DNA from 2 places in the Bacillus sp. NPDC094077 genome. Region 2 is predicted to be linked to the other one. Evidence: a T-box and tRNA genes for the amino acid it is inferred to sense, from the RefSeq annotation. Region 2 holds a T-box; the other holds one or more tRNA genes.
The links. A T-box is a leader RNA that pairs with one kind of tRNA and senses whether it is charged. The one in region 2 lies ahead of metG (methionine--tRNA ligase), so its partner is inferred to be a tRNA-Met.

Region 1 (6,060 bases), on a different contig from region 2:
TACATGCGCTACTACAATTTCCAACTGTTTTTCCACTCTTTTTTCTAACAAATAATATAAAAGAGCTAAAGAGTCAGGACCACCAGAAACTCCCACAACAATTGTTGAATCTTTCTTTAATACATCATGCTGCTTTACAAAGTCATCTACTTTTTCAACAAATGTATCTTTCAAATTCGCAATCACCCTTCATTAAACAAGAACAGCAACGTTAGTTACCTTGTCTATAATGGTACAACTTTTACAAACATTGTGCAAAAAAAAGATATACAAATTTTACATTTTTATCTTACATCCTTTGTGCATATTCACAAAAATAATAACATTACCTTTTCCGACAAAAAAACCTAGGCATCCACCTAGGTTTTTTGAAATAGACTATATGAATCAGTAGCGGATAAAAATCCCACTTAAATTTTATTGCGCCTGCATTCCTACAATTGGAATCGTAGCCCACTTCGGCATATTCTTCTTCACTTTCGCTACAACAATGGTCATATCGTCATTTATATAACCATCACCAGAGCGAATTACTTCTTCCATAATAATATCCGCTATTTCTTGTGGGTCTTCGGTTTGTAATTCTTTAATTTTTCGTTTCATCCATAATTCATGATTTTCCACATGTTGTGCTCCTTCAAAAATCCCATCACTCATCATAATCAGAATATCACCCGTTTTTAATTGCTCACCCACTACATCAACTTCCACATCTTCAATGATTCCCATCGGCAAATTACTTGCCTCAATTTTCAAAATATTATTTCCACGTTTAACAAAACTTGGTGTTGATCCGATCTTTAAAAACTTTGCACTCGCATCACGTAAATCTACCATCGCTAAGTCCAGCGTTGTAAACATCTCTTCAGTCGTTCTTAAAGAAAGAATTGAATTGATCGATTTAATTGCTATTTCCTCATCAATACCTGATTGAAGTATCTTTTGTAATAATTTTACCGTTTCCTTACTCTCCATATGAGCTCTTTGCCCATTTCCCATACCGTCACTAATCGCAAGTGCATATTTGCCAACACTCAAATCCATCATCGCATAAGAATCACCCGAAACAAACCCACCGCCCTTGGCCGCCGTGGCCAAGCCCGTATCAAGGGAATATGTCTTTGCTGAACCAAATGATATTAAACTGTGACCATTCGGATAAGAAGATTTTTCTTCATGTTTGACGACAATATTTTCTTTTAGGATGTCCGAAAGCATCGGCGCAACCAACTTCTCGCATTCACCATGCTCGTTAGAAGCAGCTGGAATTAACATTTCAATATCAATGCTCCCTCTATCTAAACAATAAATATCAACATGCTCCACTTCGACGCCAAAATCACGAAACGCTTGCAAAATTCGCTCTTCCTGTACTTGATGATTTTCTCGCTCTCTTTGTATTTCCTTAGCAAAATCCTCCATAACTTTTGATACACCTAATAATTGCTCCGCTACTATTCTGCGATTTTCTTTCATTTGTTTTCGTAATTTTTGCCCCTCATAGAAGTGATCTAATTCACCAGCTACTAAATCTGTCACTTTTTTTCCTCTCACACAATGCTTGTCCCATTCACGAACTAACTTCCGATTATGTTGTAATGTCCCTTCTTCCGTTTCACTCATTATTTGTTTCATATAATCGTACGTCTTGTCGAAATTGACTACCCAGCATTGATCCTTTTTAAAGCACGTTTGACATGTTTTTGCAGTAATTGTACTTAAGAACAAATCCGCCTCCGTCTCTTTATCCTCTTCCTCCACATACCCATATACTGAAAAGCTATTAGATAAAGCCGCAAACACATTTGCAAATTGATTAATTTTATTCGCTGTAACATCGCGCATCCTTCTTAAATATTGTTGTTGGTCTTGTGAATGCTCTTGTGTACCTGGCATAAATTTAGCAATGCGATCCAGAACAAGTTTCGGTGTTAATAAGAAGAAAACAATCGCTACACCAGACTCAATTAAGGTTGTTACAATATTTGTTTGCTTGTCTACATATAAAGTAATTAAGCTTGTCCCAATTAATAAACCTAAACTAACACCTATACGCTTCCCTTCTTTTAACAATCCTCCAAGCAATCCAGAAAAAGCAAGAAGACTAAGCTGAGACAAGCTGGAAACATTTGCGAGACTTAAAATTAGTCCAGTGACGACCCCAACTGTAGAACCTGTAGCAGCACCCGCAATAAATGCAAATACTAACACTAAATATCTAGTAAATATATGTTGAACAGAAGCATCGTAAACAAACCAATCTGTAGTACCTGTTAAAACAGATGCTAGTAATATAATTAAACAAACAATTTCTTCTGTCTCTAATGCTTGCTGTTTTCCTTTCCTTTCTACTAAAAGCGGAACACTTTGTAAAAATATCATCGTTAATACGAAACTAAGCCCTGCTTCAATCGTACTAACGAGCAAATCATACATGGTGACAGTTTGTTGTGCAAAATATACAACAACTAAATGTGCGGTTAATGCGGAGATAAATACTTGGAATGGTACAAGCCCAACAGTTTTACGTGTAAACCGACTAAAGAAGATGTTATAAATGAAGAAAGTAAAAATAGACGCGAAAGTAAAAAATAAATTATCTATCGAAACTGAAAGTGCTCCTCCCATTAGAGCTAAGAATGCGAGCGGCATTTTGTCTCGCTTCATAACATAAACGGCAGCAAAAAACGGTAGTGCAAACGGTAAAATGTTTGTTAATATATATGCTCGCCCCAAAAGAAAACCAATAACAACAATAATAAATCCCCATCTAAAGAAAACTTGCTCAAACTTCATTCGCAACTTACTCGTCCACTTTATTGCTCCAAGCTGACTTTCATTCATCGCCAATGCACTTGTATTCATAGTATTCCTTCCTGCTTTAGGCATATTTTTAACACCACCTGCATAGTTTAATTACTGTCATTATAAAAGATGATTATTGGGATTTTTGTCAAAACAACAGTTTTCACTTTTATAATCGTTCGACTTTTTATTCGAAATAACTCTACATATATACATAGTATGTAATTTATCCCCACCTTTTTAATTGAACATTCAGAAAATACAGGGTGATTTTGTAGAAGTATTGTACGTCTTAACTTTTATTCAACAAAAAAAGATCATGCTAAGTTGCATGATCTTTTTAGATGACCCGTACGGGATTCGAACCCGTGTTACCGCCGTGAAAGGGCGGTGTCTTAACCACTTGACCAACGGGCCGTTAAATTAAATATAGCGGCGGAGGGGATCGAACCCCCGACCTCACGGGTATGAACCGTACGCTCTAGCCAGCTGAGCTACACCGCCATGTCGTCTTATTTAACGGACAATTAGTATCTTACATCAGATACTATTTAAAGTCAACACATCTTAAAAACTTTTTTAAAAATATATTTTTGCCATATAAAAAAGCACCCCGAGTTATTACTCTGGGTACCTCTCTATATGTTAAAAATTTAAACAGCCTTATTATCCGCGACGTGCGCCACGGCCACCACGTTTAGACTCTGTGTTACGCTTTAAAGAAGTTAAACGATCTTCACTATCCTTTAAGAAACGTGCCATTTTTTGCTCAAATGTTTCTTTTGGAGCTCGGTCGTTACCGCCACCACGGTTATCTCTGTTGAATGAACGATTACGTTGTGGACGTCCAGAACGTTGTTGATCACCACCGCGTTGGTATTCACCACGTGGACGATCTCCTTCTGTTTTCTCACGCTCTTTCGCTTTTTTAATAGATAGACCAATCTTCCCATCTTTTTCAACATTAATAACTTTTACTTCTACTTGGTCGCCCACTTTTAAGTGATCGTTAATATCTTTTACATAGTTATCAGCAACTTCACTAATATGAACAAGACCCGTTAATCCTTCTGGCAGCTCCACAAAAGCCCCAAAATTTGTAATACCTGTTACTTTACCCTGTAACTTGCTGCCTACCTCGATTGACATAAAAAAAATGCTCCTCCTTAGTGGTTAAAAAGTCAAATTTTACTTTATTATATATAATCCTAAAATATAGTGTCAATAAGACATACTCTACTTAGAAACAGGAAAAATTATCTCCCCTTTTCCGGAGAAGAAATAATCCCTTCTAGCAATCTTTAATACGTACTCTTCATCATTTAACTTTTGAACTTCGTCTTTTAGACTCTTTTCTTTATTTGTTAATGAATCTAGTTCTTTTTTCATGTCCTTAACTTTTGCTTCTTTTGCTTTAATGGAACTGTTTTGTTGATAAAACGTTACACTAATACTCGCAATAATTGTAAAAGCAAAGACAAGAAAAACCGCTAAACGGCGATAAAGTCGCTTCCTGTTCTCATCCGTTTGTATTATATGCTCTTTAACAGGATTTGGACTCTGTTTTTCGATTGTTCTTTGTCTCAGTTCCCTCATTTCCGAGGTCCCCCTAACTTCTTTTTTATACGCCCCCATAGTTGGAAGATATGTCCCTTCAATTTCGCTATATATTGCAGGAACCCTATATGCTTCATTATAAAAAGTTTAACACGATTAGGGAGAAGTTTCCATATGAGAGAAGCAATAAATCGAACAGGCCAGAAAAAAACTTTCCATATGAAAAGTAATATCCAAATCACCATTTTCCATAACACATGTCCAATTGAAAGCAGTATACGAAATAAGAATAATATAAATGCAATAAATAGCTGCGCTATAATAATAACAGGTTTTATCATAAGTAGGTGTATAATTCGAACAAAAACATGTGTTGTTTGCACAAAAATATAGATGAGAAAATTTAACAGCTTCATGTATAGTGCTTTCAATAAGCTTTGATATGCTGCAAAACCACATAATAATGCCAAAAATACATATATACGTAATTCAGCTTCATTTACGAGAAGTAATACATAAAAGACAAATAATGCTTGGACAACCCAAAATAGTATATCATGTATAAATACAAGCCAACGTTTACGTTCCTGACGCTTTAAAAACCGTTGATATGTATCTAAAGATGCCCCAATCCAAGCACCCATTCCGATCATTGAAAGCATTGTATACAACTGAATTGTTAGGCTCATTTAAACAACTTACTAAAGAAGCCTTTAGTTTTCTCCCCTTGGTTCTCATCAATATACAGCATCTCATGAACTTTCCCTTTAATCGATACAACGCCCTTTTCCACATCTAAATTCTTCATTTGCAAATTTTGTCCACGAATTGTTAAAAAACCCATTACAGTCTCGAGTAAAAACTCTTCGCTATCAAAACTCTCTACTTGTTTTACACCAGTAATATCGATTACACGCCTGCCACGCATAATAATATCATGCTCTACAGAAACATTTTGTTGATTAGAAGACATAGGTGAGTAACCATTATTCACGAAAATCCCCCCATAGCTTTATACTAGCTAATAGTAATGTATGAAGGGACAGCAGATTTTAGAACAAGCCCTCTTCTGCTTTTACTTTTTCCTCACGAACTAGGCTATACATATTTGCTGCATCTTCTTTTTTCGTCGTTTCTTTTAATTCATTTATTTTTACCGTTACTATTTTTTGACCAAAGCGAATTGTTAATTCATCCGCTACTTTCACATCTGAACTCGCTTTTGCCACTTGACCATTAATTGATATTCTTCCTTGGTCAGCTACTTCTTTCGCTAATGTTCTTCTTTTAATTAAACGTGATACTTTCAAAAATTTATCTAGACGCATATCAAATCCCCCTATTAACGCTCTGTTTGTTTTGCCTCTTCCCATAAAACATCTAACTGTTCTAATGATAAATCTTGCATCTCTTTCTTCATTTCAGCGACTTTAGCTTCCATATATAAAAAACGACTCATAAATTTCTCATTAGTTGAACGTAACGCTTCCTCTGGGTCTATTTTATAATGACGAGCTATATTAACAAACGCGAATAGCAAATCACCAAATTCGCCTAACATCTTTTCTTCATCCATGTTTGTAACTTCTTGCTGGAATTCTTGCCATTCTTCTAAGGCTTTCTCTATCATTGGCTGCACATCAACCCAATCGAATCCAACCTTACCAGCCTTCTTCTGGATTTCATAGGCGCGCATTA
Region 2 (9,299 bases):
ATCGGCGACAACTGCGAACCCTTTACCATGTTCACCAGCGCGAGCTGCTTCAATGGAAGCATTTAAAGCGAGCAAGTTTGTTTGCTCTGCGATATTAGAAATAGCTTGAAGAGACGTATCAATATCGTTCGTATGTGTAATGAGTCGCTCTACTACTTGTGATGTAGCGTTAACGGCTTCATTAATTGTATGCATTTGTGTAATAGACTTCTCAATTACTTTATTCCCATCACCTGCTTTTTCTGAAGTTGTAACAGCTAAGCTAGCGACAGAGGAGGCGGATTCTGCAATACGCTGAACACTCATTGCCATATCATCCATTGCGGTTGAACTTTCTTCGATGCTAGACACTTGTGAACGAATATTATAATCAAGAGTATTCATAGTCTCTTGGATTTTTGCAGTAGAATTCATAGATGCAGTTGTTTCGATAAACATGTTTTCCGATGTTTCTTTCACACTTGTTGACGTTTGTTGAACTTGCTGGATTATATGCTGTAAATTGGCAAGCATTTGGTTAAAGGAATTTGCAATATCACCGATTTCATCTTTACTAGTGACATGTAATCTAGCAGTTAAATCGCCCTCTTGAGAAGCTAACTCTTTTAATTTCTCATCAATTTGTAGAATTGGTTTAACGAGTTTACCAGAGAACCACCATGCTAATAAAATAGAAGTTAATGTACATATAATAAGTGAGAAGAAAATAATATATTGGATAAGAGATGAAGAATATTGAACGTCAGCAATTAATACGTCACGTTTTTCATTTTCTTCATTCGCATATTTAGTAAAACGGCTTAAAAGATCATTTACATAATCTGTTTGGGCTAGAGCGATTTTGGAGGCTTCATCCCATTTTCCTTCACGTGCAAGAGGAAGGACCTTATTGTCTATGACGCTTCGCCATTTTGCACCCATTAAAATGGCCTCTTTCATTCCTTCTGGTAGCTTTTTGTCACTTGTTACTTTCTCTCTAGTATCAGCCAACTTTTTTCCTTCGCGGTTGAATTTATCCAGTCCTTTTTGATCATGAGATAGTAAATATTCTTGTAAACCAGCGACCTGTGCTTGGAACCAATCACCACGTTCTTTTAAAATAGTGGCTCTTTTTGATACATCGTTTTTTAATGTTTCGACCTCATTTGCTTGGTTCATCGCGAATGTAAGAATAATAATTAGAGCAATGCTAAATAAGGAAGAAATGCTTAAGAGTGTGAACAGTATTTTTTTTCGAATACTAACATATTTCATCGTTATCCCTACCCTCTTGAAACTATTTATTATAATTTATAAATATTAATAACGGAATTAATAAAAATATTATTATGAAGTTATTAATCAGTTCAATGAAAATTATAGCAGATAGTGGAAGGAGGCAGATTGATATTAGTAAATGTTCTTAAAATGTATACATTTACCTATTAAAAAATCTTAAATAAAAATAAGCAATGCTATTGTAATTCGAAATAACATCATGTATACTTCTAATTAGTTGATAACGATTATCAGTATCAACTAAAACATTACTCTTCGTTATGTTGGTCATACCCCTTTTTGACGACGTAAGTCAGAGACAAAATGTTGAAATATCTTGTGTCCTATTCTACAGAATTATGGTAATCTCCAACCTCAACTTATATGCGTGAGCATGCAAAAAAGGATCCTATCCGTGAAGGGATCCTTTTTTGCATGCTGTCGCAATTAATGTATATAGACCGGGTATTCGTTCTTCAATTCCTTCCGGTGCAGTAGAGGGGAAGACCCATCTTTGATGAGACCCGTGTTCTTCCACAAGCTTTTCAATTTTAAAACTTGCGGATGCGAGTGTTGTAATAATTTCTCCTAACGTCCAGCGGCGAATATTTGTTTTCGGCAATGATTGTTTTTGTGCTTCCGTAAGAAGAGCGCTGTAAGCTACATCATCTTCAATAAGTTCTTCATTGAAATAATTTCCATTTGCCCGAAATGATGGATGATCTACACCTAATAATTTGGTGTAAACGGGATGATAGTCACGAAGGATAAGCATTCCATCTTGTTTAAGTAAGGTAGCAATTTTTTGAAAGAGTGGCTTTAAATCTATAAAGTAATGAAGTACACCAAGTTCCAGTAATACGATATCAAATGATTCGGAGAAATCTATATCTAATACATCAGAGACGATGTAATGGATATAGACACCTGCTGCTTCAGCAAGCTCATTTGCATATTTTGCATTACTTGCTGAAATATCAACAACTGTTACGTCAGCTCCTAAAAGGGCGAGAGCGACGGCTTTATTTCCTTTTGAGCCGAGTAAATTAATAATACGTTTTCCTTTTGGAGATTGTATGTAAGGTAAATAATGTGCTACTTCGCGCATGGGATCTTCCATGAGCTTTTTCGCATAATCCTCTGGCGCCCCGTGGCGATTCGTCCAAGCTTCATAAGCGGCTGCATTCCAGCTTTTTTTATTCATCGTGCTTAGTTGCTTTTGATTCAATGTTATCACTCCTTTTGTGAACGTATAGTTATTCGGCAGAGGGATGGGATTTCCTTTTCTTTTTAAATTAAAGTTTGATTTTTCTGTTATTTAGTCGTAAAATACGTGTTATACATAAAAGCGTTGAAAAGGAAAAGTAGGATGAAATCATTCTTTCCAGAGAGCTTCGGTAGCTGAGAAGAAGCAAGAATATTCATTTGAACAATGGCCTTTGAGCTTCGTCCTGAACTTATTAAATGATAATAGTAGGCGGCGACGAGAGTTGGTACTCGTTATCAAAACCACAGTATAAGAGCATATAGCTCCGTACTTGTTAAGGTCAATTATGTGAGTAATTGGCGAAATAAGGTGGTACCGCGACTGTTTATACAGCCCCGCCCTTATCTTTTTTAGATAGGGGCGGGGCTTTTTATATTTTAAAGGAGGAATGTAAGATGAGTATTTTTATTGGAGGCGCTTGGCCGTATGCAAATGGTTCGTTACATCTTGGGCATATTGCTAGTTTGTTACCAGGAGACATTTTAGCGCGTTATTACAGGGCAAAAGGTGAGAATGTGTTGTATGTTTCAGGAAGCGATTGTAATGGAACACCGATTACAATTAGAGCAAAACAAGAAGGTGTGACGGTGAAAGAAATTGCTGATAAGTATCACGAAGAGTTTGAGCGATGTTTTCGTAGCCTTGGTTTTACTTATGATTGCTATACACGTACGGATAGTGAACACCATCGTGAAACTGTTCAAAAAGTTTTTTTGCGACTATTAGAAGAAGGTCATATTTATAAAAAAATAGTCGAACAAGCTTATTGTGAAACGTGTACGCAATTTCTACCTGATCGTTATGTGGAAGGTATTTGTCCGCATTGTCATGAAGGGGCGAGGGGGGATCAATGCGATGCTTGTTCCGCTATTTTAGATCCACTCGATTTGTTAGAAAAGAAATGTAAGTTATGCGGTAGTACGCCATCCGTACAGGAAACAGAGCATTTCTATTTCGCATTGCATACATTTCAGCAGCAAATTAAAGAGGCTGTAGAAACTGCGAAACAAAAAGGAACTTGGCGCGACAATGCCATTCAATTAACTGAACGATATGTAAGAGAAGGATTACAAGATAGGGCAGTGTCAAGAGACTTACCAATCGGGGTTCCAATTCCAGTAGCAGGATACGAAGATAAGAAAATTTACGTATGGATTGAAGCGGTGACAGGATATTATTCAGCAAGTAAACATTGGGCTGAAAAAACAGGGAAAGATGATCAAGAGTTTTGGGATAGAGAAACGAAAACATATTATGTGCATGGGAAGGATAACATTCCATTTCACTCCATCATCTGGCCAGCGGTATTACTTGGGATAGGAGGGGAAGCAGTTCCTCGTCATATCGTTTCGAATGAATATTTAACAGTTGAAAAAAGAAAGTTATCGACAAGTAAAAACTGGGCAGTATGGGTACCTGACATATTGGAACGCTATGATTCAGATTCTATTCGTTACTTTTTAACAGTAAATGCACCAGAAAATCGGGATACTGATTTTTCATGGCGTGAATTTATTTACAGTCATAATAGTGAATTGTTAGGTGCATATGGGAACTTCGTGAACCGGACATTAAAGTTTATTGAAAAGTATTATGATGGTAATGTGCCGGAGGGAATTATTAATGTAGAGCTAAAGGACAAGGTAGAAGGATTATTTAAAAATGTAGGAGAGGCGATTGAACAAACTAAATTTAAGGTGGCGCTAGAGACAATATTTGATGCAGTACGCTTCGCAAATAAATATTTTGATGAAAAGCAGCCTTGGAAGCAAAGAGAAGACGATCCAGTTTCATGTGAAGAAACAATTTATAATTGTGTTTATCTTATCGCTAATTTTGCAAATCTCCTTGAACCATTTTTACCGTTTTCAAGTGAAAGAGTTAGAAGTACATTATCGATTGTTAAACAAAGTTGGAAACCTCAAAATACGTTGCCAAATCGAGTTGATAGCGTGCAGCCATTATTTGAACGAATCGATATAAAACAAATTGAGTATGAAATAGAGAAGCTATATGGAGCGGTAAAGTGATATAGAGAAAAAGACCTTTCAAATAAAGTGAAACTTTAATCAGTGGGGGGTTTGTTCATCCCCATTGATTATTAGTTGAACCAATCGGGCATTAACGGGCAGTTGATCCCCCACCTAATTTCTTTGCTTTCTCTGAATTTTGAGGAGGGGGTCTTACTGCCCGCAAATAGCGGGATAAATGAAAGGTCTTTTATTATGCATTGTATACGCGATTATGTTTTTTTCCTTTCCTAGCCATAAGCAGCTGAGGTGTGAAAATACCAAGCAATATAAAGATGATTCCAAGCCACTGCATAGGTGATACAACTTCATTAACAAGTGTAATAGAAGCGATAATAGCAGTTGGTAATTCAGCTGCACCTAAAATAGTGCCAAGTCCTATTCCGACTTTTGGAACACCTATGGAAAAACAAATGACAGGTACAACAACGCCAAACAGTCCGAGGAAGAAAGCATATTTCCATAGACCTGCTTGTAAAGCGCCATCCGTTAAAAAGGTTGGCGGGAAGAATAGGCATACGATAAGAGTAGCACTTGTTGTCATAAGAAAGCTTTTCGTATAAGGCGGAACATCTGTAGCAACGCGCCCACTTGCAAAAACATAGAATGAAAAAGAGACAGCAGCTAATAGTCCAAAGATAATACCCTTCGTAGAAAAATTTTGTCCGAGACCTTCAAAGACACCGCCTGCAAACAATGTACCAGTAAATAAAATAATAATAGATATAACTTTCTCGCGGCTTGGGAATGTTCGATTTGCAATAGCTTCAATGACTACACCAATCCATGTGAACTGAAAGAGTAGGACGACAGCGATAGATGCTGGTAGTTCTTCTACAGAAATAGCATAGAAAATACCTGTCATACTCATCGTTGTACCGACTGTTAGTAAGGAAAAGAACTGCTTTTTTGTTACTTTATGGCGTGAAAAGAAAAGAACGAGCAGAAGTAGTCCAATCCATCCGAAGACATATTGTCCTCCTAATAGTTGATGTGCTGAAAATCCGTCAATGAATCCGAGTTTGAAAATAGTTGAAAGTACGCCGTAGCTACAAGCTCCAAATAAAACGAGTAATGAATACTTAAACTTTTCCATAAAGATCCTCCTTATAAAGTGAAACTTTAATCAGTGGGGGGGGTGTTCATTCCCCACTGATTATTAGTTGAACCAATTAGGCGTTTACGAGCAGTTGATCTCCCACCTAACTTCTTTGCTCCAACTGAATTTTGAGGTGGGAGTCTTACTGCCCGCAAATAGCGGGATAAGTAATAAAAAACGCCCGCTATCCAAATAAGGACAACGGGCGAACGAAACAGAGTAAGAAACTCTACAAAATTCCGCCACTCATACGAAGGATGAGTTTGGGGTATGAAATTAGAGTAGGTTTTACATTGCTTTTGGGAATACAATAGAGCACTTTACACCTTGAGGCGTGTTTTGTATCCCATAAGGAAACTGATGTTTATCTAATATTTGTTTTACAATATATAACCCAAGACCACTACCTTGTACTAAGCCATGCTTGTCAGGGTTTGCGCGATAGAATGGTTCAAATAAATGAGCAAGTTTGTCCTCATCGATTTGTGAACCTGTATTTAATACTTCTAATGCGTAACCGTTTGGCTTTTCATAGAGCTTTATATAGACATGCTGGTGGTCAATTGTGTAATGAATTGCGTTTGAAATAATGTTAAAAATAGCAGTTTGAATAAATTTAGGATCAGCTAAAATTTGTACATCTTGTTTAATGTTAGATTGAACATTTAATTGTTTTACAGATACAAAATAATCTACTTTCTTCATAACATCCTCAATAATATTAGTTAATGAAATAACTTCTAAATTTGGTTTAAATTGAGGGTTTTGTATTTTGGATAATTCTGACATTTTTTCCGTTAATATGTTAATATCTTGCATCATCTCGTAGGAACGTTTTAAATACTTATCTCTATCTTTATAAGCTCCAATTCCGTGAATCATGCCATCGAGTTGTCCCATAACGGCTGCGATTGGTGTTTTTAATTCATGGGATACCATAGACATAAATTCTTTACGAGATTGTTCTAACTGTTGTTCCTTCTTGAGCTCATTTCTTAAATCTTGATTTGTTTCATGTAAATTCTTCACAATATGTGGGACCTGTGAAGCAGCTACTTGTAAATTGAAATCTGTTGAATCTGTATTTGTATTTAGTGCTTTTTTATCTGAGAAATCAAGATTCATAATATCTTTTAAAGCATCGCTCATATATTGAAAAGGCTTGGCAATTAGCTTTGCATAAAGTAAAGATCCGAGCAGAGATAATGCAAGCATTGTCGCGCCAATATGTGGAGCTAATTGTTGCAATGCATCTGTTAACTTTGGATTATCATGTGTATCATTTGCTTTACTTGCTGCATTTTGTGTATGTAAGGCATCTTTGTTAGTAACTTGCTTTTCGGCTTCTGTAAGTGGAGTCGTTGTGTTACTTTCCTCCGAAATATTTTGTGTATGTTCTTTTGCTTTTGCAGTTTGGCTAGGTTGCAAAAGGTGATTGATGGCTGTAGAGAGAGCTTTCATGTCTATTTGAGAAGATTGAAAATTAGAGATGCTACTCTCTGACACAGCCTTATTTTGCATTGCTTTACTTTGGTCGTTTTTTTTGTCTGAATCCGCTTGTGCTGCAGTTTGCGTTCCAGATGCTTTCGCATAACGATCTTTATCGTAATTTGAGGCTAGAAAATAAATAATTTGATAAAGACAAAGTGATAAAAGAATACAAAATAATAAGGTTTTGATGAAAATATTTTTGGTGATGTTGTCTTTGCTACGCTTCGATTTTGTAGCCAATGCCTTTCACCGTTTTAATATAAGGAATTCCTAATTTTTTTCGTAAGTTTTTAATATGTGTATCTATAACTCTTACATCACCATAATGTTCATAGCCCCATACCTTATTCAACAAATCACTTCTTGATAATACTTTTCCCCGATTTTGCAGTAAAGTATATATAATTTCAAATTCTTTTGTTGTCAATTCAATTTGATTACCATGAACATAAGCTGCATATGCTGTAGAATTTAACATCAATTCGTGGAATTGTAGTATAGTTGCAGTTTCTGCTTCCTTCGTTGCTGCCCTTCTTAATACAGCTTCTACACGCTTAATAAATACCGTGTAATGGAACGGTTTTGTAATATAGTCATCAATACCTAATTCAAATCCTCTAATTTCACTTTCTTCATTATGTAAGCCTGTTAACATAATGATTGGTACATCAGATTGTCCTCGCATAATTTTACAAATACTATAGCCATCTATATCTGGTAACATCACATCAAGGAGGACAAGATCGTATGAATTTTTTTGGAAAAGAAGAATGCCTTCTGTTCCAGCACCAACTACATCAACGGTAAAGTTTTGTGCCATTAGAAATTCACGAATAAGTTCTTGTATATCTGGGTTGTCTTCAATCACCAGTATATGCGTCATAGTAACACCTCCTAAATAACGCTTTTTACTGCAATATTCGAATTCATCATTTTTCGGATGACTCAGATTGTTTATACATATAATAAGCCCCCGCCATAAAATAATAATGAAAGTAGCAAGGGGAATTGTTTAGTATCACTGAATAGTTCAGAATTACAGTAGTTCTATTATATTATGTATTGTAAAATTTATAAAATGTTATAACTGTATAATTTTAATATCCATGTTTATCAATGTTTTGGTATTGTTTAACACAATCTATTCCCATTATATATGTAAATACAGTTGTTTTGCTACTGTAAATGAATAAATAAAATAAGCCAAGACATAAAATTCTTGGCTACACGTAAATCTTGTTCTTAGGTTAGTTTACAGTGACAGTAGCTTGTTCGTGAATACGCTCAAATAACCAATGTATATCATTGTTATACATACGAATACAACCAAGTGTTGTCGCTTTTCCAATTGCTTGATTGTTGTTAGTTCCATGAATCGCGTAAGTTGTTCCATAAGTCCCTGCCATATTTAATCCGAGCCAACGGTCACCAAGTGGATTACGTGGATCGCCGCCTTTGATCTTTCTTGTATAATAAGGGCGGTTTTTAATTTTATTTACGATTTGAAAAGTACCTTTAGGTGTAGGTGTAGCTGCTTTGCCAGTAGCGACAGTAAAACTTTTTATGAATTTCCCATCTTGATAATAATCCATTTTATTTAATTGCGTGTTTACGATAAGTTGTTCTTGCGTTGTAGCTGCCTCCGCATTTGCGAATGGAATAGTTAAAAGTCCTAATGATAATAGAGCACTTAATAATAGTTTTTTCATTATATTCTCCTTTTACTCATTGTAATAGTCTTACATACAATGAATTTGTAATCCTCGTAATGTTTGATTTATATTTTCATCTAATGTTTCAAAGAAGGTAGTAATCTTTGTATTACATTTGTTGTTTTTATCAATAAGTAATCTTTCATTTAATAAAAGTTCACCATGTAGTCCAAAACTTTGAATTTGAATATTTAGTTCATCTTCAGTTTCAGAAATGATTGGTAAGAAATAGTGAAAAGCTTTCGTTGGAATGATGTAGCTTTTGCCAATCATGCTTTCTTGATTTGAATTAACCCATTTTCTCGTGACAATTTTAATGCTCTTTTTTGAAACGATAAAAGATAGTGTTGTAGATTTTGTTAAACTTACGTCAAATTCATTTGTTTCACAGATATGCAAATTAAAAGCGGTTTCATTTTGATGAGATTCAACATTTGTATTAA

Region 1: it encodes a tRNA-Met, which carries the amino acid that the T-box ahead of metG (methionine--tRNA ligase) is inferred to sense. The anticodon was not compared.

The regions. Positions count from the first base shown of each region.
Region 1 is NZ_JBNNUF010000022.1:14,739-20,798, forward strand. Features, by position in the region: gene tilS (tRNA lysidine(34) synthetase TilS) at 1-174, opposite strand, end outside; gene spoIIE (stage II sporulation protein E) at 418-2,889, opposite strand; tRNA gene ACQKNR_RS26845 (tRNA-Glu) at 3,151-3,222, opposite strand; tRNA gene ACQKNR_RS26850 (tRNA-Met) at 3,236-3,309, opposite strand; gene ACQKNR_RS26855 (S1 domain-containing RNA-binding protein) at 3,472-3,954, opposite strand; gene divIC (cell division protein DivIC) at 4,042-4,401, opposite strand; gene yabQ (spore cortex biosynthesis protein YabQ) at 4,398-5,051, opposite strand; gene yabP (sporulation protein YabP) at 5,048-5,356, opposite strand; gene ACQKNR_RS26875 (RNA-binding S4 domain-containing protein) at 5,415-5,690, opposite strand; gene mazG (nucleoside triphosphate pyrophosphohydrolase) at 5,705-6,060, opposite strand, start outside.
Region 2 is NZ_JBNNUF010000004.1:309,758-319,056, forward strand. Features, by position in the region: gene ACQKNR_RS13295 (methyl-accepting chemotaxis protein) at 1-1,254, opposite strand, end outside; gene ACQKNR_RS13300 (class I SAM-dependent methyltransferase) at 1,667-2,485, opposite strand; T-box leader at 2,600-2,870, shown strand; gene metG (methionine--tRNA ligase) at 2,920-4,554, shown strand; gene ACQKNR_RS13310 (EamA family transporter) at 4,748-5,650, opposite strand; gene ACQKNR_RS13315 (sensor histidine kinase) at 5,942-7,384, opposite strand; gene ACQKNR_RS13320 (response regulator transcription factor) at 7,362-8,027, opposite strand; gene ACQKNR_RS13325 (L,D-transpeptidase) at 8,392-8,853, opposite strand; gene ACQKNR_RS13330 (DUF3978 family protein) at 8,884-9,299, opposite strand, start outside.